2 regions of the Williamsia sp. z71 genome follow, and region 1 is predicted to be linked to the other one. Evidence: riboswitches for the same ligand, from Rfam matches in the RefSeq annotation. Region 1 holds a riboswitch; the other holds the start of a gene.
What was found. A riboswitch is a leader RNA that binds a small molecule or an ion and turns the genes downstream of it on or off. The one in region 1 is predicted to bind cyclic di-AMP.
Positions count from the first base shown of each region.

Region 1 (6,976 bases):
CCAAATCCTTTGGCGTTCTCAAATCCGCGGTGACGCCACGTGTCCTCCCGCCGACCATCGACCTGCCCCGGGTGAATTCACGGCTGACCACGTTCGGCCTCGTCGGGGGCACCATCGTCGGCGGTGGTGTCGCCGCCTTCTTCGAGACGGCGCTCGGCAAGGTTCTGCCGCTGCACATCCCGGGCGCGATGGTGTGGCTGGCGATCATCACCGTGGTCGGCGCGGTGCTCTGTATGCGGATCCCGGCGTGGGTCGAGGTCACCGAGGGCGAAGTGCCCACGACGCTGACCTATCACGGGGAGCCGGCCCGACCCCGGATACCGCCACCCGACGAAACAAAGAAGTCGACCGTCAAGGCGCTCACGGCCACGATGCGACAACCGGTGGGCCGCAACGTCCTGGTGGGGTTGTGGGGCAACGGGACGATCCGCATCCTCACCGGCTTCCTGACGCTGTTCGTCGCCTTCTATGCGAAGTCTCAGCAGGGCGGCGGCAGCGGCTGGGCCCAGGTCGCGATGCTCGGTGCGGTGGGCGCGGCGGCCGGCATCGGCAACTTCATCGGCAATGCCACCGGCACCCGCCTCGAACTCCCGAACCCTCAGCGCATCGTGGTGATCGTGACCGGTACCTGCGCGGTCGTCGCGCTGCTCGCCGCGGTCTTCAGCAACCTGATCTTCATCGCCATCGCCGCACTGATCGCGTCGGGGACCAGCGCGATCGGCAAGGTCTGCCTCGACTCGTCCATCCAGACCGATCTCCCCGACGAATCCCGGGCGTCGGCATTCGGCCGTTCCGAGACCGTGCTGCAGATGGGATGGGTCTTCGGCGCCTCCCTCGGCGTCCTGCTGCCGACCAACCTGACCATCGGTTTCGGTGTGGTCACCGGCCTGCTGGCCCTCGGATTCGCCCAGACGTTCGTCACCAACCGGGGATCGACCCTGGTCCCCGGTTTCGGTGGCAAGCGGCCAGACATGACCATGCCGACCGGCGCAATCCACGTCGATCCCACCGTGCGGGAGTCGTGGAACAAGAACACATCACGGAAAAAGGGTGCTCGCGAAGTATGAGTTTGACGACCGGCGAAAAGAAGTTCGCCATCATTGCGGCGATTGTTGCCGTCCTGTTCGTTGCCATCGTCGGCGGCTCGGTGGCCGCACTGACCGCGGGCCACAAGAGCGACGACGTGCCGTACGTCCAGGTCGCCTCGGGCAGCAAGCTGGTCCGCGTCGAACCGCTGGCCTACTGCAGCATCGACCTGTCGAAGTGCGACGGCTCGGCGACGAATCCACCCACGCGGGTTCCCGTCGCCGTCGGCGACACCCTGATGGTGTCGCTCTCGCATGAACTCGCGGTGGGCCCGTGGATCCTGGTGGTGCAGCACCTGACCGCCGAAGGCTTCGACAACGGCACCGAGACCATCTACCTGAGCGACTCCAAACGCACCATCACGTTGCCTTCGACGAAGGACAAGATCTTGGCCGTCGTCCAGATCACCCAGCCCTCGCAGGTGGAGACCCAGCCCGGCGTCTTCATCCAACGCGGAATCTGGGCCATCGACACCCTTCCCGACAGCGTCGACATCCCCGCTTCCGGGTAGTCGACGGCGTCGGGGGGATCAGGATTCGAGTTCGCGGGCCACGGCCCGGACAACCTCTGAAATACGTTGCGATGTCTTGCGATCGGGGTAGCGCCCCTTGCGCAGATCCGGCTGCACCTTGCCCTCGAGCAAAGTGATCAGATCGGCGACCATGCCGTGCAGCTCGTCGGTAGTGTGCCGCTTGGGCTGCTCCTTACGGGCTTCCCGGGTGTTCTTGGCAACGCTCGGCGCCGGGTCGAGGATCTTGACCGTGAGCGCCTGCGGGCCACGACGACCTGCGGCCATGCCGAACTCGACCTTCTGGCCGGGCTTGAGAGCCTCGGTTCCAGCGGGGAGCGCTGACGAACGTACATAGACGTCTTCGCCATCGTCTTGCGAGAGAAAGCCGAAGCCCTTCTCCGCGTCGTACCACTTCACCTTGCCGGTAGGCACTGTGCACACCCTCATCTGTTCGCGTGACCCAAAACGAAAGCGCCCGCTGTGACAATTGCGGTCCAGCCAGACGCGTTTGATCAGTCTAGCCCCTCGGCCATGCTCCGAACACCATGGTTTTCTCCCGTCATGCGGCCGGATCAGGCCTTCGCCTTCGGCTCGCCCCGCAGGAGGGAGCGCCGCCCTCTGGTGGCCGCCTGGCACTGCACTACCGTTGACCTCATGCGCAAAGCCGAAGGCGCCGGATTGCTACGGGTTGCGGTGGGGTTGTTCGCGGTTGGGCTCATTGCGCTCATCGCACTGTTTCTCGCCGAGCCGATCACCGGTGAAACCGCTCCCCTGTTCGTCTATCTGCTCATCATGTGTGCACCCCTGGGGTTTCTGCTCGGACTGATTTTTGCCCTGCGATCAGGGCGCCGGGCGAAACAACAGGCCGACCGCTCCGACGGCGACAACAGGCCGCCACTAGAGTGATCTGCGAGATGAGCCTTCACATTGACGGAGCCCTGACGCCCACCAGCGATGGTTCGGCCCTGCGGCGTGCCTACAGTTGTTTTCCGACCGGCGTCGTCGCCGTATGCCATCAGGGCGACGGTGACCCGATCGGTATCGCGGCGAGTTCTTTCGCCACCGTGTCACTCGATCCCCCGCTGGTATCGCTGTGTGTGCAGAACGAGTCGACGACCTGGCCCAAGTTGCATTCGGCGGCGGTGCTCGGCGTGTCGGTGTTCGCACACGACCAGGACGCCGAGTGCAAGCAGTTGGCAGGCCCGGCCGCAAAGCGGTTCGACGGACTCGCACTCGAGACCACCGCCGACGGCGCACTGTTCATCGGGGGCGCCGTCGCGCAACTGGCGTGTGAGATCTACAACGAGATCCCGGCAGGTGATCACAGCCTGGTACTCCTCAAGGTGCTGGCATTGCGTGCCGACACCGAGCAGGAACCGCTGGTGTTCCACGCCAGCACCTTCCGCGCCCTGGAACGCCGCGCCTGAGCCGTTTCCCGCCCGCCCCGGTGCCGTGAGCCCATTGCGGCCACCGCGTTCCGGCAGTAAACCGTAGGCTGGACCCTGTGACAGTCATCGCACTCGGTATGCCAACCGGTCCCGTCGCGCGACCGACAACCGACGCCGTCATGCCCACCACCGGTCCGATGATCGACACCTTCGGACGGGCGGTGCGCGACCTGCGCGTCTCGGTGACCGACCGCTGCAACCTCCGGTGCACGTACTGCATGCCGGCGGAGGGTCTGGACTGGCTCGACAAGGCCGACGTCCTCACCGCCGACGAAATCGTCCGGCTCGTCGGTGTCGCGGTTCGCGACCTGGGTATCCGCGCGGTCCGATTCACCGGCGGCGAACCACTACTGCGCAAGGATCTGACCGAGATCATCAGTGCCGTGGCCGCTCTCGAACCGCGCCCCGAGATCGCCCTGACCACCAACGGCCTGAGCCTGGCCCGCAGCGCCGAGGCGCTGGCCGCGGCCGGACTCGATCGGGTCAACGTCTCCCTCGACACCGTCGACGCGGCCCGCTTCGCCTCGATCACCCGCCGCGACCGACTCCCCGACGTCATCGCCGGGCTGGCCGCAGCACAGGCAGCCGGTCTACGGCCGGTCAAGGTCAACGCGGTCCTCGATCCCGAAACCGGATTGGCCGATGCCCCTGAACTCCTGAGGTTCTGCCTGGCCGAGGGATACGAATTACGCATCATCGAACAGATGCCGCTGGACGCCGAGCACCACTGGTCACGGACGACGATGGTCACCGCAGACCAGATCCTCGACACGCTGCAGGCCGAATTCGATCTACGGCCCGATACCGCACCCCGGGGCGCCGCACCGGCGCAGCGGTGGCTCGTCGAGGGGCATCACACACCGGACGGCAAGCCGGCCCGGGTGGGCATCATCGCCTCGGTGACACGGCCCTTCTGCGGCGACTGCGACCGAACCCGCCTGACCGCCGACGGTCAACTCCGCAACTGTCTGTTCGCCACGTCGGAGACCGATATTCGTGCTTTGCTGAAGTCAACCGAGAATTCAGATCAGGACATCGCGCTGCGTTGGCGCGAAGCGACCTGGGGCAAGTTGCCCGGTCACGGGGTCAACGATCCGGGCTTCCTCCAGCCCTCCCGACCCATGTCGGCGATCGGGGGCTGACATGGAGATCTGCGTCAGGTTTTTCGCGGCTGCGCAGGCCGCCGCCGGGGTCGAGCAACTGGTGATACATCTCACCGACAAAGCAACTCTTGCCGATCTGGAATCCGAATTGGGGCAATCGAATCCGCGGTTGGCCGAAGTGTTGCAAAGATGCTCATATCTGCATGAGTCGGTAGCGGTCCGCGACCGGTCGCGAACCCTCTCCGGGGGAGACACCGTCGATGTTCTCCCGCCGTTCGCAGGCGGTTGAGTCAGCGAACCCCCGCACGTAACCGGGTCGTTTGACCCACTTGTGCGCTTCATCCCCTTGATTCAAACTGTGACGTTACTCACATCACGGTTCGATCACGGATCGGACACGGGACGACAGTCATACCGGTGAGCAGCAAATATGCCAAATCAGGCTCAAAAGCCCCTTCTGGACACACAGTTATGCCCCCTCGAGTAGGCGTGTGTAAGCGCGAATTAACACGTACCGTCTGACTCGGTCGAACTGATCGACCAGATCGACCCGATCGCAACTGAATACTCTCGGATCGCCGCGCCCAACCTCGTCCCGCGGTCCGAGACACACCAAACGCAATTCAGGGACGGGGGCGGGGGACCCAAACATCTCCTGGAGATCACCGGATTTCCGCGGTCCACGGCGGTCAACGCCTGCCGACCAACGAAATCCTTGGGGTGCAGTTCCGCATAGCGGAACCGAGCAACCTCTCGCTCGAACCCGACAGCTGACTTCGTAGGCGCGTGGAGAGAGGAAGTTAAACTTATGTCCGGACGTCATCGTCAGCCGACCAACACCGGTCGCACCGTTGCCAAGATCGCTCTCACCTCTGCCGTCATCGGCGGCGGCGCCAGCCTCGCCTTCGCAGGCGGCGGCAACGCCGGAGCAGCCACCGACGCCGAGTGGGACCGCGTCGCACAGTGCGAGTCGGGCGGCAACTGGGCCATCAACACCGGAAACGGTTACCAGGGCGGCCTGCAGTTCTCCCCGAGCACCTGGACCGGCCACGGCGGCGGCGAGTTCGCCCCGTCGGCAGACCAGGCCACCAAGGAACAGCAGATCGCTGTCGCCGAGCGTGTCCTCGCCTCTCAGGGCAAGGGCGCATGGCCCACCTGCGGCACCGGTCTGAGCGGCGCCACCCAGCGCGACGCCCCGACCGCGGCTCCGAGCCTGGAGATCCCGGCCGTGCCCGAGCTCCCGAACCTGGCGCAGGCGACCGACGACATCGTCGCTCAGCTCAAGGCCACGATCAACGATCCCGCGCTGCACCAGCTGCTCGACCAGGCCAATGCGCAGGGTGACCTCACCGCTGATCAGGTCGCACTGTTCAACGAGTACAAGGGCTACCTGCCCGCTTCCTGATCCACCTTCGGGAAGCCCCCAGACGAAGGACCCCACACGCGACGCAACGTCCGTGTGGGGTCCTTTTCCAAATTCTGGAGCAGACAGCGGCAGATGGCCCGGCGTTACCGGACAGACATGGAAGTAACGCACCGGCAACAATGCGTGGAGATTGCACATATATGACGGGTACGACTGTGCAACGTTCGCGTTGCCGGTCATCGGTTCTGGCGGAAAACTCAATTCTCACAGCCCCGCACATTTCGGTCCAGGTGCGTTTTCCGGAGGAACCACATTGAACGCTCATCTCACTGCCGCCCACTGGGTGTATTTCGTCGGGATCATCGTCATCCTCATCACGATGGCAATGCGCAAGAACATCGTCGTACCTGCTGTGATAGCGACATTCCTGACCGCCTTCGTCTTCTCCGGCAGCATCATCACCGGTCTCGCATCGATCTTCAATGCCAGTCTTGTTGCCGCCAAAGAGCTTTTCAACATCTTCCTCATCATCGCCATGGTCACGGCAATGTTGGGCGCACTTCGTCACATGGGTGCCGACCGCCTGATGGTCGCCCCGTTCAGGCGCGTGATGCGGACCGGCACAAGCAGTTTCATCGTTCTGGCGATCGTCACCTACGTGATCTCGCTGTTCTTCTGGCCCACACCTGCGGTTCCGCTCGTGGGCGCAGTGCTCATCCCCGTGGCCATCCGTGCCGGCCTGTCTCCGCTGTCGGTCGGTATGGTGATCGCCATCTGCGGTCAGGGAATGGCGCTGTCGTCGGACTACATCATCAAAGTCGCTCCCGGCATCTCGGCATCGAGCGCCGGCGTGGACGCCGACCTGGTGGCCGACAAGGCGATGGTCCTATCGCTCATCGTCGGCCTGACCGCCCTCATCATCACGTTCGTCATGCAGCGCAAACACTGGCGCGCTCCGTCACCGGACCTGCTCGTCGAATGGGAGGCAGAGGCCGACCGCGGTGCCGACGACCTGCGTGATGAGCTGGGCGACGACGGTGGTGTCGGCGGACCGGATTCCGACTCCGTCGACGGCGGTCTCCCCGGACCGCGGCCCGGCGGCCCGGTGAAAGTGTCCACCGTGACCGAATCGTCCTCGGCCACAACCGTTATCGAACGGGTGGCGGTACCGGGCGATCAACCGCCGGCGAAGTCGGCGATGGCTCGCACCTTCGCGATGCTGGTGCCGCTGGTCTATCTCGCCTTCGTGGTCTACCTCATCTTGGGGAAGGTGGGTGTCTTCCCAGAGTTGAAAGGTGGCGATGCGGCCGCCATCGTCGGAGGTATCGCCGCTCTGGTGCTCTTTGCGGCCGCCGCGGTCACCGACAAGGGCAACTTTCTCGAGACCACGTCCGAGCACCTCATCGACGGGCTTGTCTTCGCCTTCAAGGCGATGGGCATCGTGCTCCCCATCGCCGGCTTC
Region 1 covers NZ_JCANWX010000004.1:18,690-25,665, forward strand. The annotation lists gene AC51GR_RS10845 (MFS transporter) at 1-1,067, shown strand, start outside; gene AC51GR_RS10850 (DUF2771 family protein) at 1,064-1,597, shown strand; gene AC51GR_RS10855 (cold-shock protein) at 1,616-2,029, opposite strand; gene AC51GR_RS10860 (hypothetical protein) at 2,252-2,503, shown strand; gene AC51GR_RS10865 (flavin reductase family protein) at 2,512-3,024, shown strand; gene moaA (GTP 3',8-cyclase MoaA) at 3,102-4,187, shown strand; gene AC51GR_RS10875 (MoaD/ThiS family protein) at 4,189-4,437, shown strand; cyclic di-AMP (ydaO/yuaA leader) riboswitch at 4,749-4,949, shown strand; gene AC51GR_RS10880 (transglycosylase family protein) at 4,957-5,553, shown strand; gene AC51GR_RS10885 (TRAP transporter large permease) at 5,828-6,976, shown strand, end outside.

Region 2 (6,976 bases), on a different contig from region 1:
GCCACACAATGGTGCCAACGCTGACCATGTTCGGTCGGTTCAGCGAGTGCACGCGCTGGGTGATAGCTGATCCTGTGGGTGCTGCAGCGCTAGTCACCAGAGAAGTATGACGGTTCGTAGTAAGCCCTGACCACCCGGGTCCGCATTTTTTTCCACCTTGATGCGGCGGTGCTGGTAGTAGGGCTGAAACGGTTCCCCACGGCGTGTCCGTGGTGTGGTTTCAGGCCACCTGAGAGGCTGATGGGGTGGCACGTGATGTGAACGGCAATCCGATCGAGGTTTCCCGGTGGCGGCGCTTGACCGAGCGGTTGGGAGTCGGTCGAAAGACCAACGGGGAGTTGTCGGTCGAAGAATCTTCTCTGGCGGTCACCGCCGAGAGTTTCGACGATGCGGAGGCGGCGTCGACCACCTTGTCGGCTTCTCTGTGGCGGGCCGAGGAGCAAGCCGTGCTGCGGCACCTCCTGGTGGTACCGCAGGACTCGGTCGGAGCGGTCATCGGACTCGCCGCACAGGACCACTATCAACGGGTGGTGGTCGACGTTCCGGAGACGGTCGACGTCGTCGCGGGTCAGGTCCTCCTGGCGTTGGCCCGGGTGCAGTTGATCGATGCGCTCCATGTGTCGCAGGAGCGCTCTCGCATGGCGGGACTCGCGCAGCGTCACGGGGGCACCGTCATTGCCTGGCAGGTGCTGCAGGCGCGTTAGGGCGGTTGTGATGCAGTGCCGGGAAGCAGCCTGCCTCTTTGTTGTGACTGGCAGGTGCTGCAGGCGCGTTAGAGCGGGCATCCGCCGGGTGTCGTCGCGGTCGCGGACGCCTAGGTGGTCGCCCCGGTCGGGCAATGGATAGTCTTTTCGCGTGACCCACTCCGATGCGCAGGCCCGCAGCTGGCCTCAGGTACTTGGAGTCCTGGCCGACGGCCGGGACCTGACCACCGAGGGCGCCGGGTGGGCGATGAACGAGATCATGTCGGACAATGCGACACCCGCCCAGATTGCGGCATTCGGTGTGGCACTGAAGATCAAAGGACCGGTTGCCGCCGAGTTGCGTGGGCTCGCCGACGCGATGTTGAATCACTCGACAGTCGTGTCGACGTCCGTTCCCTGTGTCGACATCGTCGGTACCGGAGGCGACCGCTCGAACACGGTCAACATCTCGACGATGGCCGCGGTGGTGGTCGCGGCGGCCGGGGTTCCGGTGGTCAAGCACGGCAACCGGGCGGCCACCTCGAAGAGCGGCGGCGCCGATGTCCTGGAGGCGCTGGGCGTGAACATCGCGCTGACCGCCGACGGTGTGAGCCGTTGTGTTGCCGAGGCCGGCATCGGCTTCTGCTTCGCTCCGGTCTTCCATCCGGCGCTGCGCTTTGCTGCCGCACCCCGCAAGGAGATCGGTATCCCCACGGTCTTCAACGTGCTGGGGCCGCTGACCAATCCGGCGCGTCCGACGAGCGGGCTGGTCGGTTGTGCGTTCGTCGACCTGGCACCGGTGCTGGCGCAGACCTTCGTGGAGCGCGGCGATTCGGTTCTCGTCGTCCGCGGCGACGATGGTCTCGATGAGTTGACCACCACATCGACCTCCACGGTGTGGCAGGCGTTCGGCGGTTCGGTGCGCACGCAGACGGTGGATCCGACAACCCTCGGGCTGGCCCGGGTGGAGTTGTCGGCGCTGCAGGGTGGCGACGCCGAACACAACGCGACCGTCGCCCGGGAGACCTTCGCCGGTCGGCCGGGTCCGGTCCGGGATGCGGTGCTGCTCAACGCCGCCGGTGCGCTGACCGCCTACCGCCCGCAACCGGACCTCGATCTGCACGAGCAGTTGCGTGCCCACCTGGCGGTGGCTGCGGCAGCGATCGATTCGGGCGCTGCCGCAGCAGTTCTGGCCGAGTGGGTCCGGGTCAGCAACGCCTGACCCGAGCTGTCGGCCTCGATCACTCGCCGATGGAGAAGCCTGCGTCGACGTCGGCGCTGGAGTAGCTCTTGAACGCGATGTGGGTTGCGGTGTGCTTGACCCCGGGGAGTCGGCTGATCGACTCGGTCACCACGTCGGCGATCTTTTCATGGTCGCGGACCCGTAGCTTTGCGATCAGATCGACGTCGCCTGCGCACGAATAGACCTCGGTGACACCGGGGATGTCGGCGACGGCCTGGGCGGTTTCGGGGATCTGGTGGACGTCGGTCTGGATCAGGACGATCGCGGTAATCATGGTCTCAGAGTAGTGCCGGTTCAGTCGTGATCGATGTCGATGGTCCGATGTGCCGATCCGACGAGTTCGCGCCACTGGGCCCAGCGTCCGGCGCCGTGTCTGGGTAGGCTGAATCCGCTTGTGGCGCAGACGATTCGAACACCCGGACTGGTGAGCCACCGGAAGACCAGGGCGGTTTCTTCCGGCGGGGCACCGCAGAGCGGTCCGGTTTCGGGAATCACGGTCTCGGCGGATGCGGCGAGCAACTCGACGACCGGCATCGGGGGGACGCCGCGGGTCGCGACACCGGCGCTGGCCAGGCGTCCATGCCGGATGACGGCAAGGTCCCAGCCACCGCGCCCGTCGGGTGCGGCTGCGACGAGCTCGGAGATCCGGGCGAGCGCGGCCAGGCGCTGACAGCGTTCGAGGTGGGCGATGAGTTGATCGAGGCGGTCGCGCAGCCGGGCCGCGTTCTCGAACAATTCCGCCTCGGACAGGGCGGTCAGTCGATCGAGTGCGACCAGGATGGGTGCATCGCTGCGGCCCGAGAACAGGTCGGCCACCGCCTGGGCCCGCGGGCGGTAGACGCCGGCATCGAGCGCTTCGGCGCTCGCACCGTGGCAGCCGCCGACGATCCGTCTGCCGTCCGGACCGACCTCGCAGCGGTGCACACCGGTGGCACGTAGCGGTGTGCGGCAGGTGCGCAGTTCACAGAGTTCGGCGATGAGGTCGGCGATGTCATATGCAACGGATCGGGACCGGACCGGGCCCAGGGCAGTCGTGGTGGGCGTGCGGCTCACCTTCAGCCGTGGGAACGGCTCGTCGGTGAGGCAGAGCCACCAACCACGATGGGGGAACTTGGACCGACGGTTGTATGGCGGGGCATGGGCGCCGAGCAGGCGCAGTTCCCGGACCCCGGCCTCGATGCGGTGTGCGCATTGCACGTGATCGACGCGGGTGGCCAGATCCACCATCTCCCGGATGCGGGTACGGGTCTCCGATCCGGTGAAATAACTGCGAACCCGACGCCGTAGATCGACCGCCGTCCCGATATACAGGACTTCGTCCGACGGTCCGCGGAACAGATAGACGCCGGGTTCGGACGGCAGGTGGTCCGACAGTGCTCTCTTGCTGCGGGTGGCCGCAGAAATTCCGGGGAGATAGTCGCGCAGTTCCCTATATGTATGGACACCCTGGTTGCCCACCCGCTCGAACAGGCGATGCAGTACCTCCACCGTCGCACGGGCATCGTCGAGCGCCCGGTGCGTCGGCTGCGTCTGCACGGCGAACAGGGCGGCGAGGGCGGAGAGTTTCACCGTGGGCGCCTCGTCACGGGTCAGCACCCGTCTCGCGAGTTTCACGGTGCACAGAACCCGATGGAAGTCCCACGGGTGGCCGAGGTCGTTGGCGGCGGCGCGCAGGAAGCCGACATCGAAGCGCGCGTTGTGCGCGACGATCACCGCATCCTGGGCGAACTCCAGGAATGCCGGCAATACCTGATCGATGGTCGGCGCCCGGTAGACCATCGCCTCGGTGATCCCGGTCAACCGGACGATGTGCGGGGGAATGCCGCGACGGGGGTCGACGAGTGTCGCGAAATCACCGAGCACTTCGCCACCACAGATCTTGACCGCCCCGATCTCGGTGATGCGATCGTCGGTCGGGCTGCCGCCGGTGGTCTCGAGGTCGACCACGACAAACGTCGTCTCGCGGAGTGGCCGGTCGTCCGGATGCGCCAGGGTCGGGTCATCAAACGACATCTGGGCCCCAATGACCTCACTGACACCACTCACACCACTCACGCGACGAACACTAGTTCGAGCCTCCGACAGCACTACGTTGTCGGGCTCGGATGTTTGGGCCGCGGAGGGCCGGGTACAACATCCGAGATGTCTTGTCGGAGGGTGCCGCTAGCGTCTCGAGCGATGTAACAAAAGTCGGCCTCATCTCGCCTCCGGGTAAACCCTGAGGGCCCCGAGATCGAGATGAGAGACCCAATGAGACGGAGATCACATTGCTCATCGAATGCAGCACCTGCCCGGGCCGTCCTGTCGAGTGTGACGGCTGCATGATGACCGTCTTCATGGGCCCCGTAGGGGTCCGGAGCAGCGAGGATGCGGAAGTTCGCTGTGATGAATTCGTTATTGATCACGAGGCCCGCATAGACGAGGCGGTCGCGACGTTCCGTGCCGCGGGCATGCTGGGCAAGTCTGAGACTCACGATCACCGCAGGCGTACTCCTGCAGCTCAAGGGTACTTTTCGGACCAAAATCAGCCCCGTTTGTGGGCTGTGTGACGCAACACGCCGGACGGACCCTGTCGTCCTTCCGGTGGACATTCGCCACCACGGTTTCGTAACCTTTCTGAGACCTAACGAAAGTGTTCACTCCATCCGGAGGAATCGTCAGGTCGCCGCTTAATCACCAACACGGTGAACCGGGGAACCATCTGATGCAGACCACAAGTCCGCATTCGGGGTGAATCCCATCGAACCCTGAGGTCTCAACGACTTTGCGGGTTCACCGGGTAGGGCCATCTTCCGGCCCGAATCCGACAGCTAACTCGGTCAGCGGATAGGGAAGAAACAAGGAGATCTCGCTTCGTGGCGAAACATCGTTTGAACAAAGAAAGCCGTGGCGCCAAGAGTGCCCGCGGTGCACTCATTGCCGGTTCGATCACTCTCGGCACCCTGGGTATCGCCGCAGCGCCTGCCTTCGCCGCACCGGTGACCGTCCCCGGTGTCGGAACTTTCGACATCCCCGGTCTCACCCCGGAAATGATTCCGAATGAGCTGAAGCCGGAAAACCTCCTCCCCGGCGTCGCCGCTGCGCCCGCACCTGTCAAGGCTGCCGGTCAGATCGCTGCGGACGCCGCAGTCAGCAAGATCGGTTCGCCGTACGTCTACGGCGCAGCCGGCCCCAGTGCTTTCGATTGCTCGGGTCTCGTCTACTGGTCGCACCAGCAGGCCGGTCAGACCATTCCCCGGGACAGCTACGGCCAGCTCGGCGGAGGCACCAGCGTCAGCGCTGCGAACGCCCTGCCCGGCGACGTCGTGATCTACAACGGTGGCGGCCATGCCGGCATCTACGTCGGCGGCGGTGAAGTCGTGCACTCCTCGACCGAGGGTGTGCCCGTCGCCCGGATGGCTCTCGACGGCATGTCGATCGTGGACATCCGCCGCTACTGAGCAACCAGAACTGAACAGCCATTGGGCGGGTCCGCAGAGTCTTGCGGTCCCGCCCGACGGCATCCGGCAGCCTTTACGGCGCTGGTGTCCGGCGATTCACATCGCCCGCCCATGCGCGCTGTGTAGCCTGGCCGGGTTGGTCAAATGCAGTGCAGGGGATAGGTCGTCGGGTGACCGCCGTCGACCGGAATTGTGAACGTCGGTCAACAAGGAGTTGTCAGAGTCGTGGTGCGTGAGGGATATGCCGCCGTGATGCGGACTGTGGTCGCCGGTGTGGTCGTGGCGTTGGCCGTCGCCCTGGGGGCCGGTACGCCGGCGGGTGCCGAACCCGCTCCACAGAGCCCCGACGTGATGCTGGCCGACTACACCAAACTCGGGCGTGAAGCCGAACAGGCCACCGAGGCGATCCACACGGCGACCATCGAACTCGGCAAACAACGCGAGGCCGTCGCCGCTGCGACCAAGGATTCCGAGGCGGCCGTGGCCAATGTCGCCGCACTCGACAAGCAGGCCGCGGATCTGCAGGGCGCGGTCGATGCGCTCGTCACCGCGAGTTACAAAGGGGCCCGGGTCAATCGCCTCTACGCGGTGCTGGTGAGTGATTCGCCGCAGTCGCTTCTCGACCAGATGGCCGGCCTGGAGATGATCTCGCGCCAGACGGTAGCGGACGTCAAGAAGTTCACCGCCGCGAAGTCGAACGCGGAGAAGGCGCAGAAGACCGCGGCCGACGCCAAACTCAAGGCCGAAGCCGCTGTTGCCACCGCCGAGAAGACCAGTGCCGACCTGCAGGCCCAGCAAAGTGAGCGCGTCTTCAAGGCGACCGAGATCCGGGCCATGTACCAGGCACTGACCGGCAAGCAACTCGCCGAACTCGCCGGTGCCAGTGTCGACTTCGACCCGAAGCTGCTGCCCGCCGGTACCGCTCCGGAGGTGGTCGCGGTTCGTGCGGCGATGACCCGGGTGGGGGATCCGTACGTCTGGGGCGCCACCGGTCCCGACCAATTCGACTGTTCCGGACTGATGGTCTGGGCCTACAAGCAGGCCGGAAAGACGTTGCCGCGGTCGAGCCAGGCCCAACTCGCCGGTGGAACCGAGGTCTCCCGCGACGACATGCGACCCGGTGACCTGATCATCTATTACCCCGACGCCACCCACGTAGGTATGTACGTCGGCAACGGGTACGTGATCCACGCGTCCACCTTTGGTGTGCCCGTGGCGGTTGTCCCGGTGGACAAGGGTGGCCCGTTCAACTCGGCCCGACGGTACTGATCATCTCGGTGCGCAAGGGGCTCGACGCCCTCGCCCCCCGGACCCGGCGCGCAGTCTGGGCAGTACTCGCGGTGGTGCTCGTCGCCGTGGTCGCCATCGCGGCCATCGTCATAGCCCGTGACCCGTCCCAGGATTCGGCATCGGAGTCCGCCGCGCCCGCCGCGCGGCCTGCGAATCCGTATGAACAGGCGCGGACACTCGGCGTCACCCTCACCCTGCAGGCCTATACCGACGCGTTGCGGGCCGATGACCCCGACAAGGCGCTGGCGCAACTGGACCCGTCCGCTGATGCCGCTCTACGCAGTCGGACCGAGCTCAGTGCTGCCGGCGTCCCGGATCTG
Region 2 covers NZ_JCANWX010000002.1:536,282-543,257, forward strand. The annotation lists gene ctaE (aa3-type cytochrome oxidase subunit III) at 1-97, opposite strand, end outside; gene AC51GR_RS06665 (hypothetical protein) at 246-704, shown strand; gene trpD (anthranilate phosphoribosyltransferase) at 856-1,905, shown strand; gene AC51GR_RS06675 (Lrp/AsnC family transcriptional regulator) at 1,925-2,200, opposite strand; gene AC51GR_RS06680 (DEDD exonuclease domain-containing protein) at 2,221-3,939, opposite strand; cyclic di-AMP (ydaO/yuaA leader) riboswitch at 4,583-4,766, shown strand; gene AC51GR_RS06685 (C40 family peptidase) at 4,782-5,366, shown strand; gene AC51GR_RS06690 (C40 family peptidase) at 5,619-6,635, shown strand; gene AC51GR_RS06695 (hypothetical protein) at 6,644-6,976, shown strand, end outside.
Region 2: it holds a riboswitch for cyclic di-AMP, as region 1 does, so the genes downstream of both, AC51GR_RS06685 (C40 family peptidase) here and AC51GR_RS10880 (transglycosylase family protein) in region 1, are expected to answer to the same signal.